3 regions of the Arthrobacter sp. KUASC02 genome follow, and region 3 is predicted to be linked to each of the others. Evidence: riboswitches for the same ligand, from Rfam matches in the RefSeq annotation. Region 3 holds a riboswitch; each other region holds the start of a gene.
The links. A riboswitch is a leader RNA that binds a small molecule or an ion and turns the genes downstream of it on or off. The one in region 3 is predicted to bind thiamine pyrophosphate.
Positions count from the first base shown of each region.

Region 1 (6,635 bases), 110 kb from region 3:
CATCGCAGCGGCAGCGCATGCTGCCCACCTCCACGATGCCGAGGCCGGCCATGCAGCCCCCGCGGCCGCGGCCGCCGCAGCACAGGCAGTAGGCCAGGCACTGGCAGCCCAGGCACAGGGCGCCCAGTCCCCGGCCGGGCAGGCAGGAGCGCCGGCGCGGCCGGCTCCGACGCAGGCCACCCCGTCTGCACCCGCTGCGGCCCGGCCCGCGAAGGTGTCGGAAACCGAAGTGGCTGCTGCAGGGCGGCCGGCAGCGGTCCTGACCTTTGGCGGCGAAAAGGTGGCACTGCCGTTCGTAGAGCACGCCGGAGAAGCCCCTGCCTCCGGACCGGCACTGACCCTTGACCGCCTGGCCGAAGCTTTCGCCCACCTTGGTGAGCCTGCCGCGGCAGAGGCTCCGGCATCACCGGTTGAACCGCAGGCACCGGCAGCGCAGGCGCCGGCGGCCCAGGCTGTTGAAGCCGACTACACCGACCACACCGCGGTGCAGGGCCGGGCCCGCCGTCCCCGCCGCAACCGAAGCGCGAGCCGTGCCCAGGGCGCAGCGAACGAGACGTCCGTGGAACACCACGAGACTGCCCCGGTTGCCGCATCAGGGCACACGCACGAAGCCAAGGCACCTGAGCCGGCGAAGAAGGATGCGCCCGCCAAGGCGCCGGCCAACGAGCCGATCATCCTTGGCGTGGGGGTCCCGGCCTCGGAACTCTGAGCCAACGAGCTTTGATCAGGCCAGGCTTTCGTTCAGCCAGCTGACACCGCGGGTGCGGCCCGGGACAGGCGTAGCAATACGCGTGTTTCGGGCCGTGCCCGCGAGTTCGTTGCGGGGAAAAGCTAGGCTAGGGGACTGACACGGGGTGCCGCGCACAGGGCCGGCTGAGATCCAGACCCGTTGAACCTGTCCGGTTAGCACCGGCGAAGGGATGTCTCCTTTGGCTTCATCATTCCTGCCCACTCCTGCCACGCCCGTAGCGCCTGCACCGGGAGGCGGCCCGCTGCGCAGCACGCCGCGGGTGCTGGCCATCGCCGGTTCCGATCCGTCCGGCGGGGCGGGAATCCAGGCGGACCTCAAAAGCATTGCCGCCAACGGGGGATACGGCATGGCTGCCATCACCGCCCTGACGGCACAGAACACCCACGGTGTCCGGGCGGTCCACGTTCCGCCGGCCGGCTTCCTGACTGCGCAGCTAGAGGCCATTAGCGACGACATCAGCATCGACGCCGTGAAAATCGGCATGCTGGGCGACTCTGCGGTGATTGCCGCCGTCCGTAGCTGGCTGGAGAAAGCCCGTCCCGCCGTCGTGGTTCTTGACCCCGTGATGGTCGCCACCAGCGGGGACCGGCTCCTGCAGGAGGCTGCCGAGGCCGAGCTGCGCGAACTGCTGCCGCTGGCCGACCTCATCACGCCGAACCTGGCAGAACTGGCGATGCTGCTCAACGAGCCACTGGCGGACAACTGGGAAGCGGCACTCGGCCAGGGCAAGCGCCTCGCCGCGCAGGCGGGCACCACGGTGCTGGTCAAGGGCGGACACCTCGAGGGCGGCGAATGCCCCGACGCCCTCGTCAACACTGAAGGACTGCTCGCCCAGGACGTTGTGGTGGTCCCCGGCGCGCGGATCGACACCAGGAACAGCCACGGCACCGGCTGTTCCCTGTCCTCGGCCATGGCCACCGCGCAGGCAAGGCTGGGGGATTGGGAGGCATCCCTGCGGGCAGTGAAGCCATGGCTGCAGGGAGCGCTCAGGGAAGCCGGAGCGCTGGAGGTGGGAACGGGCAACGGCCCGGTGCACCATTTCCACCATCTGGCGCCGAAGGGCCAGGATGCGCTGGCCGCAGGGGAGTTCGCCGCGGCGCTCCGGCAGGACGCCGGAGCGGACCTGGATGACATCTACGGGCTGGACTTCATCCGCGGCCTCGCCGACGGCTCCCTTACCGAGCAGCACTTTGCGTATTACCTTGCCCAGGATGCCATCTACCTGAACGGCTATTCCAGGGTTCTGTCCCGTGCCGCCGCCATTGCCCCCACCGAGGCCGAACAGCTCTTCTGGGCCCGCTCGGCGCAACAATGCCTGGAAGTGGAGTCCGAACTGCACAGGACGTGGCTCAGCACCCGGAACGTGGACGCCGCCCTGGGACCGGTCACCAAGTCCTACGTGGACCACCTGCTGGCCTCATCTGTTTCCGGAAGCTATGGAGTGCTCGTGGCCGCGGTGCTGCCGTGCTTCTGGCTTTACGCCGAGGTGGGTGCCACCTTGCACGGTCAGTTCGAGGCGGCCGGGTCGCCGTCGGGCCATCCCTACGCCGACTGGCTCCGCACGTACGCCGACGAGGAATTCGCCGCCGCCACCAGGGAGGCAGTGCGTATCACCGACGACGCCGCACAGGCTGCCTCTGCAGCAGAACGGCAGGCCATGCGCCTGGCCTTCCGGCAGTCGTGCCGCTACGAGGTGGACTTTTTCGACGCGCCGCGCGTGCATGCTGCACCGCAAAGTGTTCCGGAGCCGGTAAGGTAATGGGGCACGGTTCCGGAAGTCGTTGCAGCGGCAGTCTGTATTGCACAGAGTGGCGCCTATCACGTACTACCGTCGGAGCCAGCCTCATTTGCGGCCGAAGGCAAAATTAGCGTAGTCTAGATCTTCGGTGCTTACGCCAACACTTGGGTTATGACCCCGGAACAGTCTGTTTGGAATGACAAGCGGAATGGTTCGTGGGATAACTCATGGGTTCCCCCGGGGAATCCACCGGCGTTGAGGCACAGCGTGAGCCAGGCCAAACAATTGGACCCAGGTTCCGCACGCAAATCTAGTAATAAACGTCGAGAGAAGTGAGTTCCCCAGTGGTGTACGCGATTGTCCGCGCAGGCGGCCGCCAAGAGAAGGTTTCCGTTGGAGACTTCGTTACCCTGAACCGCGTCCCCGGTGGAGCCGGCAGCACCATTGAGTTGCCCGCACTGCTCCTGGTAGACGGTGACAAAGTCACGTCTGCCGCTGCGGACCTGGCCAAGGTAACGGTTACGGCTGAGATCCTCCAGGACCTTCGTGGTCCGAAGATCGTCATCCAGAAGTTCAAGAACAAGACCGGGTACAAGAAGCGCCAGGGTCACCGTCAGGAACTGACCAAGGTCAAGATCACCGGTATCAAGTAACCTTCCGTTACTTTTCAGGTTTTCAGCAGATTCCCCAGAATTTTTAAGGCAGGCATTTCAAATGGCACATAAAAAAGGCGCGAGCTCCACTCGCAACGGTCGTGACTCCAACGCCCAGTACCTCGGCGTCAAGCGCTTCGGCGGCCAGGTAGTTTCCGCAGGCGAGATCATCGTCCGCCAGCGTGGCACCCACTTCCACCCGGGCGCCGGCGTTGGCCGTGGCGGCGACGACACCCTGTTCGCCCTGACCCCCGGCGCTGTCGAATTCGGCACCCGCCGCGGCCGTCGAGTCGTGAACATCGTTGCTGCTGCAGCTGCAGAGTAACAACAAGATCTAAACCGGTGGAGCGGGCCATGATGGCCCGCTCCACTGTTCTTTTAACCGCATTACAATCAATTTGGGCGTCCAAGACGGTCAGGTTAAGCACAGAGGAGATTCACGTGGCGAGCTTTGTAGACCGGGTAGTACTGCACGTATCCGGCGGTACCGGCGGTCACGGCTGTGTCTCCGTCCACCGCGAGAAGTTCAAGCCCCTGGGCGGTCCGGACGGCGGCAACGGCGGCGACGGCGGCGATGTCATCCTGCGCGTTGACCCCCAGACCACCACGCTGCTGGACTACCACCACGCGCCGCACCGCCACGCCACCAACGGCGGACCCGGCATGGGCGACTGGCGCGGCGGCAAGAACGGCGAAACCCTGATCCTTCCCGTTCCGGAAGGCACCGTCGTCAAGACCAAGGACGGTCGCGTGCTGGCCGACCTCGTCGGCGAAGGCACCGAGTTCATCGCTGCCGCCGGCGGCCCCGGCGGGCTCGGCAACGCCGCACTTTCCTCGCAGAAGCGCCGCGCCCCGGGCTTCGCGCTGCTCGGCATCGAAGGCGAATCCAGCGACATCGTCCTGGAACTGAAGTCCATTGCGGACATCGCCCTGGTGGGCTTCCCGTCCGCCGGCAAGTCCAGCCTGATTGCCGCCATGTCCGCGGCACGCCCGAAAATTGCCGACTACCCCTTCACCACGCTGATCCCCAACCTGGGCGTCGTCCAGGCCGGCGACGTGCGCTTCACCATTGCAGACGTCCCCGGCCTCATCGAGGGAGCCAGCGAGGGCAAGGGCCTGGGCCACCACTTCCTGCGGCACGTGGAACGCTGCGCCGCGCTGGTTCACGTCCTGGACTGCGGAACGCTCGAGGCTGACCGCGATCCGCTGTCCGACCTCGCCATCATCGAAGCCGAGCTCGAAAAGTACGCGGTTGACATGAGCTACGCCGGCAGCGACGGCGAAGTTGTCCCGCTCAACCACCGGCCGCGCCTTGTGGCCCTGAACAAGGTGGACCTGCCGGACGGCAAGGACATGGCCGAATTCGTCCGGCCCGAGCTTGAGTCCCGCGGCTACCGCGTGTTCGAAATCTCCGCCACGAGCCATGAAGGCCTGCGCCAGCTTGGCTTCGCCATGGCGGAGATCGTCAAGGCCGCCCGGGACGCTGTGGCCGCCACGCCGCCCAAGGTCCACGCCCCGGTGCTGCGCCCCCGCGCAGTCAACGAGTCCGGCTTCAAGATCCGCCGCGAGGAAAAGAACCTCGAGCCGCTGTTCCGCGTTTTGGGCGACAAGCCCGTGCGCTGGGTCAAGCAGACCGACTTCACCAACGAGGAAGCCATCGGCTACCTCGCGGACCGCCTGGCCAAGCTGGGCGTCGAAAACGAGCTGTTCAAGCAGGGCGCGAAGCCCGGCGACACCGTTGTGATCGGTGAAGACGACGGCGTGGTCTTCGACTGGGAGCCCACCATGATGGCCGGCGCCGAGCTGCTTGCCTCGCCGCGTGGCACGGACGTCCGCTTCGCCGACATCGGCGACCGCCCCACCCGCGGTCAGAAGCGTGACGAGCAGCAGGAGCGCCGCGACGCCAAGGCTGCGGCCCGGGCCGAGCTGGAAGCCGAACGTAAAGCCGGCATCTGGACTGAATCAGTGAGCGGCCGCCGTGCCGCACAGCCGCTCAAGGAAAGCGGACTGACCACCGAGAATGAGGAGTGAACCCCCACACGTGACCGATAATTCCGCAATTGTCATCGAGGAACCCAGGACCGACGACCGCAGCATGCTCGCCAGGGCGCGCCGCATCGTGGTCAAGGTCGGATCGTCGTCGCTCACCAGCATCCAGGGTGGAATTTCAGAAGAGGCGCTGATCAGGCTTTCGGACGCGCTGGCCGCCAAGTGCAACGCCGGCACGGAGATCATCCTCGTGTCCTCCGGCGCCATCTCGGCCGGCCTGGCCCCGCTGGGCCTGGTGAAGCGTCCCCGGGACCTCGCCACCCAGCAGGCAGCCGCCAGCGTGGGCCAGGGGCTCCTCATGGCCCGCTACACGCATGCCTTCGCAGCACACGGCGTGACCGTGAGCCAGGTCCTGCTGACCGCGGATGACCTGATGCGGCGCAGCCACCACATGAATGCTTTCCGCGCCCTGAACCGGCTCCTCAACCTGGGCGTTGTGCCCGTGGTCAACGAGAACGACACCGTGGCCACGCACAAGATCCGTTTCGGTGACAACGACCGGCTGTCCGCCCTCGTGGCGCACCTGGTCCGGGCCGATGCCCTGGTGCTGCTCTCCGATGTCGACTCGCTCTATGACGGGCCGCCCTCAAAAGGTGCCAAGCGAATCGCCCAGGTGGACGGCCCCCAGGACCTTGAGGGCGTCAATATCGGCAAGCCCGGCAAGGCAGGCGTGGGAACCGGCGGCATGCAGACCAAGGTCGAGGCCGCCACGATGGCAGCCGATTCGGGAATCCCCGCGCTCGTCACGTCCACCGCCAACGCCGCAGCAGCCTTGAACGGCGAGGACGTGGGAACCTGGTTCTCCGTCAACAGCGGCCGCAAATCGGTGCGGATGATGTGGCTCGCCCACCTTGCGCACGTGCAGGGCCGGCTGTTACTCGACGACGGCGCCGTCAAGGCTGTCCGTGACCACCGCTTCTCGCTGCTCCCGGCCGGGATCACAGCCGTTGAAGGCACCTTTGAATCAGGCGACGCCGTCGAAATGGTTTCCCCGGACGGTACGGTCATCGCCCGCGGTCTGGTCAACTATTCCTCGGACGAACTGCCCCAAATGCTGGGACGTTCCACGGTGGAACTGGGGGAGTCCCTCGGCCGTGGCTTCGACCGTGAGGTTGTTCACGTTGATGACCTGGTTCTGGTCTAGCGGGCTGATTCGCCTAGACTTGAATGATGACTGAGGCACTGATCCACCAAGCCGCCGAGAAATCCCACGAGGCCGCGGAGGTATCTTCCGCGCCGGAAGATGCCCAGCTGTCCCCGGCTGAAGTCGAGGCCGCCGTGCACGCCATCGCTGACCGATCCCGTCACGCTGCCCGCCGGATGGCGCGCGCAAACCGTGCCTGGAAGGACAAGGGCCTTCGCGCCATCGGTGCGGCCCTGATCGCCAGCAAGGCCCAGATCCTGGCCGCCAATGCCAAGGATGTGGAAGCCGGCCGTGCCAACG
Region 1 covers NZ_AP046053.1:2,174,368-2,181,002, forward strand. The annotation lists gene AC6JAC_RS09955 (Rne/Rng family ribonuclease) at 1-709, shown strand, start outside; TPP riboswitch at 841-938, shown strand; gene AC6JAC_RS09960 (bifunctional hydroxymethylpyrimidine kinase/phosphomethylpyrimidine kinase) at 921-2,510, shown strand; gene rplU (50S ribosomal protein L21) at 2,834-3,142, shown strand; gene rpmA (50S ribosomal protein L27) at 3,204-3,467, shown strand; gene obgE (GTPase ObgE) at 3,584-5,173, shown strand; gene proB (glutamate 5-kinase) at 5,238-6,335, shown strand; gene AC6JAC_RS09985 (glutamate-5-semialdehyde dehydrogenase) at 6,362-6,635, shown strand, end outside.
Region 1: it holds a riboswitch for thiamine pyrophosphate, as region 3 does, so the genes downstream of both, AC6JAC_RS09960 (bifunctional hydroxymethylpyrimidine kinase/phosphomethylpyrimidine kinase) here and thiC (phosphomethylpyrimidine synthase ThiC) in region 3, are expected to answer to the same signal.

Region 2 (6,635 bases), 360 kb from region 3:
GAACAGCAGGGTCTGGCGGACGGCCGGGGTTCCGGCGATCAGCGTCTCGACGTCCGGCAGGAAGCCGAGGTCCAGCATTTCGTCGGCCTCATCGAGGATGACGATCTTGACGTTCTTCAGGCTCAGGTGCTTCTGCTTGTACAGGTCGATCAGGCGGCCGGGGGTACCGACAACAACTTCGACGCCCTTTTGCAGGGCTTCCACCTGCGGCTCATAGGCGCGGCCGCCGTAGATGGTGGCAATGCGGGCATTGCGCTTCTTCGCGGCATTTTCCAGGTCCTTGGCCACCTGGACGGCGAGTTCGCGGGTCGGAACGATCACCAGGGCCTGCGGGGCGCCCGGGACGGCCAGCTTGTCGAATCCGGGGTCGTCGCGCCCCACCACGCGCTGCAGCGCGGGGATGCCGAAGCCCAGGGTCTTGCCGGTACCGGTCTTCGCCTGGCCGATGATGTCGTGGCCGGCGAGGGCCACGGGCAGGGTCATCGCCTGGATGGGGAAGGGGTGGGTGATTCCGGCGTCGGCCAAGGACTCGACGATGTCGGCGCGGACGTTGTAGTCGGCGAAGGTTTTTTCCTCGATCTCGTGCGGTTTTTCGTCCGAGATGATGGTCTCTTCCGGCTCGATCGATTCGGTGCCGGTGTCGTCGGTCAGAAGTTGGTGCGTGTGCAATTCACTCACAGGGGAGTTTCCTTATTCATTTGGGCATTGGCGCTGCTTGCTCAACGGGGCCGGCCGCAAGGCCGTTCCGGAGCACGCTCAGGCGCGCAAGCAAATCCAGTGGAAGCCGATCGCGGGCTATCTAAATGCTGGCACTGGGGACCAACGGGTGTATCTCAAGATCGCGTAGGGGCGGGCTTGTTGAATTCAAAAATCATGGAAATCAACGACCGGGCATCCATTACTACCCCTTCAGTCTAGCTGTTGACCGCAACCATCACCGACTGACGCCCCGGGCACGGCCCATAGTCAATCCTCAATCACTCCACCAGCTCCAGCCGGATCTCGCGTGTGTCGATGTCCGAGGAGATCAGCCTGACCCGGACAGTGGTGCCGGATTCGAGTTCGCCGGGGCACCTGGCCGTCACCGCGGGGTCCGCGATCTGGATGATGCCGGACGGTCCGTTCCCGTTGCCGTTGCCGCCGCCGTTTCCGTTCGTCTTGCCCGGTTTGGACCCGGAGATGACCACGGCGTCGAACTCCTGCCCGATGTGGTTGACGAGGAGGGCGGCCTCCACCGTGTCCAGGGCCAGCCGCTCCATCCTTGCTGCCAGCTGGTCCGAGGCCGCCATGATCTCCGGCAGGGACGGCAGGGCGTCACGGGCCCAGCCGGGAACAGCGGTCCGGTTGCTCAGCGCCTCACAGATCACCAGGACAAAACGGTCTATCAGGCGCCGCAGCGGGGCCGTGGTGTGCGCGTAGGCAGCTCCGATTGCGGACTGGATGGCGTCCTTCGGCACGGTGCCGTCGAAGGGCGTATAGCCGGCACCCCGGAACAACATGCCGGCGGAGTGCAGGATGGCCAGCTGCCGGGGGTCGGTGGGATCAAGGGAGCGCAGGTATTCCCCGTAGCTGGCCCGGCCGTCCCAGGGCTTTCCGAGCGCGTTGGTCTGCCGCTTGAAGTGCAGGAGCGAGCGTTCATCGGGGGACGGCATGGTCCGCAGGATGCCCACTTTGCCTTCGAGCATGAGGTCCGCCGCGGCCATGCCGGTCATGAGGGAGATCTGGGCGTTCCAGTCCTCCACCGGAAGGGACGGGGCAGCCACAATGCGGTAGCCGCCGTCGGGCAGCTGTTCGATGTCCTGTTCCGGCATGTTCAGGCTGGCTCCGCCCCGCAGCCTCTCCAGTTCCACCCGCTTGAGCCCTACTTCCTTGAGCAGTTGCAGGACGGGGGCGGCAGTGCCGGCGTCGAGTTCGGCCTGGACACCCTTGTAGCTGAGCTTGGCACGGCTCCGGATTTTGGCGCGGCGCACCAGCACCGACTGCACACGGGCTGCTTCGTCCAGGTCGAACTCCCAGACGAAAGCGGAGCACAACTGGCCGGCCAGCAGGCTGCCTGCCTCTTCGCTGATGACTTCCGGGTGCAGCGGAATCCGCCCGTCCGGGGCGTAGAACGTCTGCCCCCGGCGGCGGGTTTCGGCATCCAGCGCCCCGCCCGGTGCCACAAAGGACGGCACATCGGCGATGGCGTAGAACACCTTGTATCCGTCGCCGGACCGCTCGATGAACAGGGCCTGGTCCAGGTCCGTGGACGACGCCGGATCTATGGTCACAAAGCCCACATCCGTAAGGTCCAGGTCCGGCATTTTGTGTTCCGCAATGGCCGCCAGCGCATCCTGCAGGACATCGTCAGGGAAAGGCCCCGGCAGTTCCAACTCCGTGCGGAGCGCGTTCAGCGCGTCGGCCAGCCGGTTGGTCTGTTCGTGGACACTTGGAGTCAGGCGATGATGGGACACGAAAGTCAGGTTAGCTCCATTTCCGCCATTAGTCTTGGACGATGAGCTCAACCCCGGCTGACACTGCTCGCTACAACCGCTTCGTCACAGACCTGTTCGGAATGATGGCCTACGGCGAGCTGTCGGCCTTTGAGCGTTTTGCCGCCGACGCGCGCTATTCACCCACCCTCCACGACCGTGCCGTGCTCGGCAGGATCGCCGTAGTGGAGTTCCGGCACTACGAACTGGTGAGCGCCAGGCTCGAGGCCAGGGGGATCGACGCCGAGGACGCCATGTTGCCGTTCCAGCCGGCAGTGGACTATTTCCACTCGCGGACACGCCCGGCCGACTGGTTCGAATCACTGATGAAGGCCTATGTCATCGACACGGTCTCCGCCGACTTCTACCGGGCCATCTCACACTACGTCGACGCCGAAACACGGGAGCTCATCGAACAGATCCAGGCCTCCGATGAAACGACGGAGGTTCTCCGCGACCGGCTCAAGGGCGCCCTCGCCGATGATCCCAGGCTCGCCTCCAGGCTGGCGCTGTGGGGCAGGCGGCTGCTGGGCGAAGCCCTGACCCAGGCGCAGCGCGTCAGCTACGAGCACGCGTTCCTCGGAAACCTGATCGGCGGGGAGGACACCGCCGCGGCGAAGGAGCTGGTCAGCGGCCTGATTGCCGGGCTGGCGGAAAACCACTCCAAGCGGATGACGCAGCTCGGACTGACCGGGTAGTCAGGATGCGCCGGCGTCGAGCGCTTCGAGCAGTGACCGCGCGGCTGCGGCGGGGTCGTCAGCCTCGGTGATGGCGCGGACCACCACGATCCGCTGCGCCCCTGCAGCCACCACCTGCTCGACGTTGCCCAGGTCAACGCCGCCGATGGCGAACCACGGGACCGTGGTCCCGCCTGCTGTTTCGTTGCCGCTGGCCCCGGCCGCGTAGCGGACCAGGTCGAGGCCGACGGCGGCCCGGCCCGGCTTCGTGGGCGTGGCCCAGACCGGCCCCACGCAGAAGTAGTCCAGCCCGCCGGTACCGCGGGAGGCGGCCACCGCGGCGTCGATCTGTTCGGTGCCGTGCGTTGACAGGCCGATCACGGCGTCGTTGCCGAGGAACTTCCGGGCAGCCGCCAGCGGAAGATCCTTCTGCCCGATGTGCAGCACCGGTGCGCCGGAGAGCGAGGCGACATCCGCGCGGTCGTTGACCGACCAGAGGCGTCTGTGGCGGCGCGCAACGGACTGCAGCACATCAAGAAGCTCGAGTTCTTCGGCTGCCTCCAGGTTCTTGTCGCGGAGCTGGATGATGTCGACGCCGCCGGCGTAGGCGGCATCCACGAAGTCTTCGAAGTCGCCGCGATCCGTGCGGGCGTCGGTGCAAAGGTACAGGCGGGCGTCAGTGAGGAGAGCTTGCTCGGTCATGGCACCAGCCTAGTTCCCCTAAACTGGGGGAGTACCGCGGGAGCCCGCAGCAGCTGTCACAAAGCTGCAGGGCTGAGAGGGCGTCAGAGCCGACCGCTTGACCTGATCCGGTTAGTACCGGCGTAGGGAAGGATGACAATGACCCCGCAATCCCCAACGGGCAGCCCCGCCGCGCGCAGCCGCGACATCAGCGCCGACGTCGCCGTGGTTGGCGGTGGAATCATCGGCCACGGCATCGCCTGGGAGGCCCGGCAGTCGGGCCGGTCCGTGGTGCTCATCGATGACGCGCCCGGCACCGGAGCGAGCTGGGCCGCCGCCGGCATGCTGGCACCGGTCAGCGAACTCCACTACCAGGAGGAGGACCTCCTGGAGCTCATGCTTCACTCCTCCGCGCTGTGGCCCGGCTTTGCCGCGAGCCTTCAACCCGGGGGGAAACCCGGAGAATCCGGCAGCGGCGGCCCGGACACCGGCTACCTCACGACGTCGACCCTCGCCGTGGGTGTCGACGCCGCCGACCGCCGGGCGCTCGCCGACCTGCGCGGCGTCCAGCTGTCGAGCGGCCTCACGGTGGAACCGCTGACAGTCAGGGAGGCGCGGGCACGGGAACCGTTGCTGAGCCCCGGAATCTCCTGTGCCTTCGACATCCCGGCGGACCACCAGGTGGATCCCCGCAAGCTCCTCGCCCTGATCGCCGAGTCGCTGGCAGGTTCCGCCGTGCGCCGGCGGGCGGACGGCCTGCTGTGGGCGGACGGGCGGGTCAGCGGCATCACCCTGGCCGGGGGAGGTGCGGTGCATGCCGGGGAGACGATCATTGCCAACGGGCTGGAGTCTGCGGCCCTCAACGGGTTGCCCGCGGGACTGAAGCTGCCCCTCCGCCCGGTGTACGGCGACATCCTGCGCCTGCGGGTCCCCGCCTACCTGCGGCCGCTGCTGACATCCACCGTCCGCGGCATGGTCCATGGGGTTCCCGTCTACATCGTGCCCCGGCAGGACGGAACCGTGGTGATCGGGGCCACCCAGCGTGAAGACGCCCTCCCGGGGGCAGAGGCTGCCGGCCTTGGAACCGAACACGCAACGCCGGCCCGTTCAGCTGTTTCCGCCGGCGGCGTCTACCAGCTGCTCCGTGACGCGCAGGTGCTGGTTCCGGCCGTCGCCGAACTGGAACTCCTGGAAGCCACGGCGCGGGCCCGTCCGGGAACACCGGACAACGCGCCCCTGCTGGGGCGCGTAGCCGCCGCGGGAACCGGCGGCGACGTCGAGGGGTTGATCATTGCCACCGGGTTCTTCCGGCACGGTGTCCTGCTCACTCCTGCGGCGGGGTCCATCTGCAGGCAGCTCATGGACGGCAACGCCGATCCCCGCTGGGCGCCCTTCCGGCCCGACCGGTTTTCCGTCCCCGCGCCGACGCCGGGAACGCCGGCAGCGCCACTGAACATCGTCACAATTGACCCGAACAAGGAAACAGCATGAACATCACTCTGAACGGCACCGTCCATGCGGTGGAGGACGGCGCGTCCGTCACCACCCTCATCAGCCAGGTCACGGGCAGGAACCTCGCCCCCAGCGGGCAGGCCGCCGACGGTCGGAAACTGGGCGTCGCAGTGGCCCGGAACTCCGAGGTGGTGCCGCGCAGCCAGTGGTTCGTCACGGCGCTCGCCGAGGGCGACGACGTCGAACTCGTTACCGCAGTACAGGGAGGTTGAGCATCATGGCAGGAACTACGGTTGCCGGCGCGGCAGGGACCGCACAGCACACGGCGGACCCCTTCATCGTGGACGGTGTCCACCTGGGATCACGGCTGATCATGGGCACCGGCGGCGCGCCCAGCCTGGACGGCCTGGGGGCGGCTCTAATCGCGTCGGGCACGGAGCTGACCACCGTGGCCATGCGCCGCTACTCCCCGGCGGAAACGGGTTCGCTGTTCCAGCTCCTGGTGGACCACAACATCAGGGTGCTGCCCAATACGGCGGGCTGCTTCACGGCACGCGACGCCGTCATGACGGCGGAACTGGCGCGGGAAGCCCTGGAAACGGACTGGGTGAAGCTAGAAGTGATTGCCGACGAACACACCCTCCTGCCGGACGCCGTTGAGCTGGTGGACGCCACCGAACAACTGGTCAACCGCGGGTTCAAGGTGTTCGCCTACACGAATGACGATCCCGTGCTGGCCCTGCGGCTGGAGAACCTCGGAGCCACAGCCGTCATGCCGCTCGGGGCGCCCATCGGCACCGGCCTGGGCATCCTGAACCCGCACAACATCGAACTCATCGTTTCCAGGGCATCCGTTCCCGTGGTGCTGGACGCCGGCATCGGTACGGCGTCCGACGCGGCCCTGGCCATGGAGCTGGGCTGCGACGCCGTGCTGCTGGCGACGGCAGTGACCCGGGCGCAGAACCCGGCGATGATGGGAGAGGCCTTCAAACACGCTGTCATCGCCGGTAGGCTGGCGAAGGCGGCCGGCCGGATTCCGCGCCGCGAACACGCCCTTGCCTCGTCCGCCATGGAAGGCCGGGCGGAGTTCCTGTAGCAGTCCGAACCATGCAAGGAGCCAGCGGTGACCGGCAAGGAAGATGTTCTGACCCGAGCCCGGATCGACGCCGCCCTGGCGGACCTGCCCGACTGGAGGTACCGGCTGGGCGGCCTGGTGACCGTTTTCAAGACGCCGACGGCGGCCGGAGCGCTCGAGCTGATTGCCGCCGTCGGGCGCCTTGCTGAGGAACAAAACCACCACCCGGACCTGGACTGGCGCTACAACAGGGTGTTCATCCGCTTCACCTCGCACGAC
Region 2 covers NZ_AP046053.1:1,705,710-1,712,344, forward strand. The annotation lists gene AC6JAC_RS07830 (DEAD/DEAH box helicase) at 1-678, opposite strand, end outside; gene AC6JAC_RS07835 (RNB domain-containing ribonuclease) at 978-2,453, opposite strand; gene AC6JAC_RS07840 (ferritin-like domain-containing protein) at 2,495-3,169, shown strand; gene thiE (thiamine phosphate synthase) at 3,170-3,850, opposite strand; TPP riboswitch at 3,877-3,996, shown strand; gene thiO (glycine oxidase ThiO) at 3,983-5,320, shown strand; gene thiS (sulfur carrier protein ThiS) at 5,317-5,553, shown strand; gene AC6JAC_RS07860 (thiazole synthase) at 5,559-6,377, shown strand; gene AC6JAC_RS07865 (4a-hydroxytetrahydrobiopterin dehydratase) at 6,405-6,635, shown strand, end outside.
Region 2: it holds a riboswitch for thiamine pyrophosphate, as region 3 does, so the genes downstream of both, thiO (glycine oxidase ThiO) here and thiC (phosphomethylpyrimidine synthase ThiC) in region 3, are expected to answer to the same signal.

Region 3 (6,635 bases):
GCAGGTCCTTGCTGCTGGATTCTGTGGTCATGGCAACTCCAAACTCCCGAAACTCTGCCGCCGGTCCTCCGGTGACGCTTACATAGAATAAATTACTTGAACCTTCAATTTATTCCTGGCGGAGCCGACGTCCCCGAAGAATGATGTGCGCCAGGTTCCGCAGCGTTTCCGGACTGATCCTGGGGTCCTGTTCGCACAGTACGACGTCGGCGCTGGCACCCTCGGCGATACCCTCCGCTCCGAGCCACTTCCGGGCGCCCCACGACGCCGCGTCCAGCGCCGCCGCCGCCGGCAGGCCGGCGGTGTGGAGCGCCTGGATCTCGTCCACGATCCGGCCATGGCCGATGACGCTGCCCGCATCCGTCCCGGCGTAGATCGGCACACCCGCTTCGAAGGCTTCCACAATCCGCTCGTTCCGCCGCTGCCACAAGGCGCGCATGTGTGCGGCATACACCGGAAACTTCGCTTCCGCCCGGGCCGCGATGTCCGGGAACGTTGCAATGTTGATCAGCGTGGGAACAATAGGGACGCGCTGTTCCACGAAGCGCGGTATGTGCCGCGGGAGGAGTCCGGTGCCGTGTTCGATGCAGTCGATGCCGGCGTCGAGCATGTCATCCAGCGTGTCTTCGGCGAAACAGTGCGCGGTCACCCGGGCACCTTCATCGTGGGCGGCGCGGACGGCATCCCGCACCACGGCGGCCGGGAACGACGCCGCGAGGTCGCCGGCGCCGCGGTCGATCCAGTCCCCCACGAGCTTGACCCAGCCGTCACCCGCGCGCGCCTGCTTCCGCACGGCTTCGACCAGTCCGTCCGGCTCGACTTCAATGGCGAATCCGCGCAGGTAGCGGCAGGTCCTGGCAATGTGGCGTCCCGCCCGGATGATCCGCGGCAGCTCCGGACGCTGCTGGATCCACCGCGTGTCATGCACCGCTCCGGCGTCGCGGACCAGCAGCGTGCCGGCCTCAAGGTCTGTCACGGCCTGCTCTTCGGCGATGGACTCGGACACATCCCCGTCGGGTCCAAGGCCGATGTGACAATGTGCGTCCACGAGGCCCGGAAGCACCCAGCCGTCCAGCACCACGTCCGGCGGAGCGGCCGGCCGGGTGAATGTCAGCCTGCCGTCCAGGGCCCAAAGGCCGTCCCGTTCCTGGTCGGGGGCGGTCAGCACGGTCCCGGTGAATTCGATGATTCCACGCATGCCTCCAGCCTAGACCGCGGTTCCGGGTCGTGGATGTGAACCTCGTGTGACGTGGAGGCTGCCCGGGCCTGTGGTAGCTTCGTCTACGACCACACGGGTGCCCCTGCAGGGGCTGAGATCGGGCTGACGCGGCCTGCGACCGTCGAACCTGTCCGGGTAATGCCGGCGAAGGAAGTGAGTATTCCGTGAATACACCAGAAACACAGCTGAACCCTGCCCAAAATGGGTCCGCCGCCAGCCAGGCGGGCACTCATGAAACGCAGTCCCTGAAGTCCCATTCACTGGCGTTCATCGCCGACGAGGCCACCGGGATCCGGGTGCCGGTGACCGAAATTGCCCTGGAGGATTCGCCGGGGGGCGCGGCCAACCCGCCCTTCCGGGTCTACCGGACAGCAGGGCCCGGCAGCGATCCGGTGGTGGGATTGGAACCGTTCAGGACCCGGTGGATTGAATCCAGGGCGGACACCGAGCCGTACAGCGGCAGGGAACGGAACCTCCTCGACGACGGCAAGTCGGCCGTGCGCCGGGGCGCTGCGTCCGCGGAGTGGAAGGGCGCGCAGCCGGTGCCCCGCCGTGCGGTCGCGGGCCGCACCGTCACCCAGATGCACTACGCCCGGCAGGGCGTGGTGACTCCCGAAATGCAGTTCGTCGCGCTACGGGAAAACTGCGATGTTGAGCTGGTGCGCAGCGAAGTTGCCGCGGGCCGAGCCATCATCCCCAACAACATCAACCACCCGGAGTCCGAGCCGATGATCATCGGCAAGGCCTTCCTCGTGAAGATCAACGCCAACATCGGCAACTCGGCTGTTACCAGTTCCATCGCCGAGGAGGTCGACAAGCTGCAGTGGGCCACCCAGTGGGGTGCAGACACGGTGATGGACCTGTCCACCGGAGACGACATCCACACCACCCGGGAATGGATCATCCGCAACTCGCCGGTGCCGATCGGCACCGTGCCCATCTACCAGGCCTTGGAGAAGGTCAACGGCGAGGCCAACAAACTGACGTGGGAAATTTTCCGCGACACCGTCATCGAGCAGTGCGAACAGGGTGTGGACTACATGACCATCCACGCCGGAGTCCTGCTGCGCTACGTACCGCTGACGGCCAACCGCGTCACCGGCATCGTCTCACGCGGAGGATCCATCATGGCGGGCTGGTGCCTGGCCCACCATCAGGAAAACTTCCTGTACACGCACTTCGACGAACTGTGCGAGATCTTCGCCAAGTACGACGTTGCGTTCTCGCTTGGCGACGGGCTGCGGCCCGGCGCGACGGCGGACGCAAACGACGCCGCGCAGTTCGCAGAGCTGGATACGTTGGCTGAGCTGACGCAGCGCGCCTGGGAATTCGATGTGCAGGTGATGGTGGAGGGCCCCGGACATGTGCCGTTCCACCTTGTCAGGGAAAACGTGGAGCGCCAGCAGGAACTCTGCAAGGGAGCACCCTTTTACACGCTCGGGCCGCTGGTCACGGACATAGCTCCCGGCTACGACCACATCACGTCAGCCATCGGCGCCACGGAAATCGCCCGTTACGGCACGGCCATGCTCTGTTACGTCACACCCAAGGAACACCTGGGGCTGCCGAACAAGGACGACGTGAAGACCGGTGTGATCACTTACAAGATCGCCGCCCACGCCGCCGACCTCGCCAAGGGCCACCCGGGGGCCCATGAACGTGACGACGCCCTGTCCAAGGCCCGGTTCGAATTCCGCTGGCGGGACCAGTTTGCCCTGTCTCTGGACCCTGTCACGGCTGAGGCCTTCCATGACGAGACGCTGCCGGCGGAACCGGCAAAGACTGCGCATTTCTGCTCCATGTGCGGGCCCAAGTTCTGCTCCATGCGCATCAGCCAGGACATCCGGGACGAATACGGTTCAGCCGAAGCCCAGACCGCCCTGGCCGAGATGGCGGCAGGCATGCGGGAGAAGAGCAACGAATTCCTGGCAGCCGGCGGCAAGGTCTACCTTCCGGAACTGCAGCTTCCCCGCCAGGAACAGCCGGACCTGCGCAATGCCACAGCGGGTGAAGGCGCCGCTAAGACGCCTGTGAGTGCTGACGCCGGCTGACCTCTGCAATAAATGACCGGATGAACCGGTCTCCCTCCACGGAGTCCTGAGGCCGGTGCCCGCCCGCTGCAACGCGGTGCAGGGCACCGGTTTCGCGCAGGTACCCGGCAATCTCCTCGTACAGCGGCTCCCAGCCGCCGGTGAGCACAAGCGTAGGGACTCCCGGGACGATCTCCAGCGGCGCCTCCCACGGGGGCGCCTGCAGCCGGAGCCTGCGGGCGCTGTTGAGCGCTTCCGGTGTGGCCGGGCCGTCGCTGTGAACGGAAAATGCGCGCCGGACGAACTCCCGCTGGAAGTCGTCGTCGCCCAGCTGGTGCCGCACATCGAATAGGGGCTGCATCAGGGACCGGTGCGCTGCCGTCGCGGGCAGTTCGGCGGTCAGCGACAGGCACGCGGGCTCCACCAGGGTGAGGGAGTGCACCAGGTCCGGGCGCTCCACAGCCGCCATCATCGCCGCGATGGCGCCCTGGGAATGGGCCACCACATGACCGCCGGCAGCGCCGCGGCCTTCATCCGCCAAAGCGGCCAGCACAATCCGGGCGTCGGCCTGGAAGTCCGACTCAAGAGGTTCCGCCACCGGGTCAAAGCCGTAGCGGCGCAGGAACAGTGCGTCATAGGCAAGTGCCATGCCGTGCTGCTTGGGCCACGCGGCGGACCCGAAGGCCCCCGAACCGTGGACGAACACTACGCGCTGCTTAAACATGCCCCAACCCTATGGCAATGGCCGGATAATTCGGCGGGCGACATTGAACCGGCCGACAATCACGTTGCCCGCGCGGAAGACTGCCCTGCCGGTAACTTACTTGCTCCCGCCGAGGAACTTGTCGAAGCCCTTGGGCAGGTTGAGCTGGGACGGATCGAAATCCGCTCCCTGCTGGCCGAAGGCGGCACCGGTGGGCAGTGCCTTTCCGGCGTTGGCACGCCGGGCCTCCGCCTCGCGGAGCTCCTGGGCTGCCTTGGCCGGGTTTCCCGACTTGGCCTTCTTCTTGGGCGCGTTCTTGGCGCCCTTGCGGGCACCTCCCGCGCCGCCGCCCATGCCCGGCATCCCCGGCATGCCGGGCATTCCGCCGCCGGCTGCCATCTTCTTCATCATCTTCTGCGCCTGGGCAAACCGCTCCAGCAGGCCGTTGACGTCCGACACATGCATGCCCGACCCCTTGGCGATGCGGGCCCGGCGTGATCCGTTGATGATTTTCGGGGCCACGCGTTCGTGCGGCGTCATGGAACGGACGATCGCTTCCACGCGGTCGATTTCGCGTTCGTCGAACTGCTCCAGTTGCTGGCGGATGTTCTGCGCGCCCGGCATCATCATGAGCATTTTCTTCATGGAGCCCATGTTGCGGATCTGCTGCATCTGGGCGAGGAAGTCGTCGAGGGTGAAGTCTTCCTGGTCGGCGAACTTCTTCGCCATCCGCGCCGCTTCGTCCTTGTCCCAGGACTTTTCCGCCTGCTCGATCAGGGTGAGGACATCGCCCATGTCGAGGATGCGGGACGCCATGCGGTCCGGGTGGAACAGCTCAAAGTCGTCAACGCCTTCGCCGGTGGAGGCGAACATGACCGGCTTGCCGGTGACCGACGCAACGGACAGGGCGGCACCGCCGCGGGCGTCGCCGTCGAGCTTTGAGAGAACGATGCCGGTGAAGTTGACGCCTTCATCGAAAGCGAGCGCCGTGTTGACGGCGTCCTGGCCGATCATGGAGTCGATGACGAAGAGCACTTCGTTCGGCACGATGGCGCGGCGGATCTGGCGCGCCTGCTCCATCATGTCGGCGTCCACGCCAAGTCGTCCGGCGGTGTCAACGATGACGACGTCGTGGAGCTTCTGCCGCGCTTCCTCGACACCGGCGCGGGCAACCGCCACGGGGTCGCCCGCAGGATGGTCCAGTTCGGTGGACGTGGCACCCGGGTGCGGGGCGAAGACGGGAACTCCGGCGCGCTGGCCGACCACCTGGAGCTGGGTTACGGCGTTGGGCCGCTGGAGGTCGCATGCCACGAGCATGGGGCTGTGGCCCTGGGACTTCAGCCACTTGGAGAGTTTGCCGGCGAGGGTGGTTTTGCCGGCACCCTGAAGGCCCGCGAGCATGATGATGGTGGGGCCGGTCTTGGCCAGCCGGATGCGCCGGGTTTCGCCGCCCAGGATCTCTACGAGTTCCTCGTTGACGATCTTGACGATCTGCTGGCTGGGGTTCAACGCACCGGAGACCTCGGCGCCCAGGGCACGCTCGCGCACCCGGCCCGTGAACTCGCGGACCACTGGCACAGCAACGTCGGCGTCCAGGAGGGCCCGCCGGATCTCGCGGACCGTGGCGTCAACGTCCGCCTCGGTGAGGCGGCCCTTGCCGCGGAGATTCTTGAAGGTTGCTGTCAACCGGTCAGAGAGTGAATTGAACACGCGCCGTGCACTTCTTTCAGTGGATCTACAGCTGGCGGCCGGTGCGGCTCGCCAGAGTCGTGACTGTTGTTGGCCTGGACCAACTGCCTCGACAACGGGACTCGACTATCTAGGGTACCAAGACAGCCCTTCAAGATGGCATGCTGGCAGGATGGCCACCCAAACAACTGTAAAAACCCTGCTCATCCTTGGTGCGTCAGGGGATCTTACCGGCCGGCTGCTCCTGCCGGGGCTCGCACGGCTGGCCGCCCGGGGCCGCGCCGACGGGCTGACGCTCGTGGGGGCAGGGTCGGATCCCTGGACCCGGGAGCAATGGCTTGAACGTGTGGAGACGTCCTTTGCCGACTCGAACTCCCAGGCGGACGCCGCCGGCAAGCGCGAACTCAAGCGGATTGCGGGGTCAACGTCGTATCACCAGCTTGACGTGACTGCCCCCGGCGGACTTGCCTCCCTGCTGTCCGGCCTCGAAGCCCCGGTGGCCGTGTACTTCGCCCTTCCGCCCCACGTCAGCCAAAAAGCCTGCGAAGTGCTGGCCCCGGAGGACGTGCCCGCCGGCACGCGCCTGGTGATGGAAAAGCCGTTCGGCTCCAGTGAGGATTCCGCCCGCCACCTCAACGTGACCCTGGCGGCGCTGGTCCCGGAGGACCACATCCACCGGGTGGACCACTTCCTGGGCAAGGCGACGGTGCTCAACATCCTCGGCCTGCGCTTCGCCAACACCTTCCTGGAGCCGGTCTGGAACCGCGATTACATCGAGAAGGTGGAGATCATCTTTGATGAGGACCTGGCGCTGGAAGGCCGCGCACGCTACTACGACGCCGCCGGCGCGCTCCGTGACATGATCCAGAGCCACCTGCTGCAGATCATGGCCCTGATGGCCATCGAGCCGCCGGCAACCGTCGATGAGCGCGATCTCCGCGACGCTGTGGCCACCCTCCTGCGCGCCAGCAGCATCAAGGCCCCCTACCGCGCG
Region 3 covers NZ_AP046053.1:2,067,253-2,073,887, reverse strand. The annotation lists gene AC6JAC_RS09445 (VOC family protein) at 1-31, opposite strand, end outside; gene AC6JAC_RS09440 (amidohydrolase family protein) at 110-1,198, opposite strand; TPP riboswitch at 1,282-1,389, shown strand; gene thiC (phosphomethylpyrimidine synthase ThiC) at 1,384-3,270, shown strand; gene AC6JAC_RS09430 (alpha/beta fold hydrolase) at 3,239-3,973, opposite strand; gene ffh (signal recognition particle protein) at 4,070-5,662, opposite strand; gene AC6JAC_RS09420 (glucose-6-phosphate dehydrogenase) at 5,814-6,635, shown strand, end outside.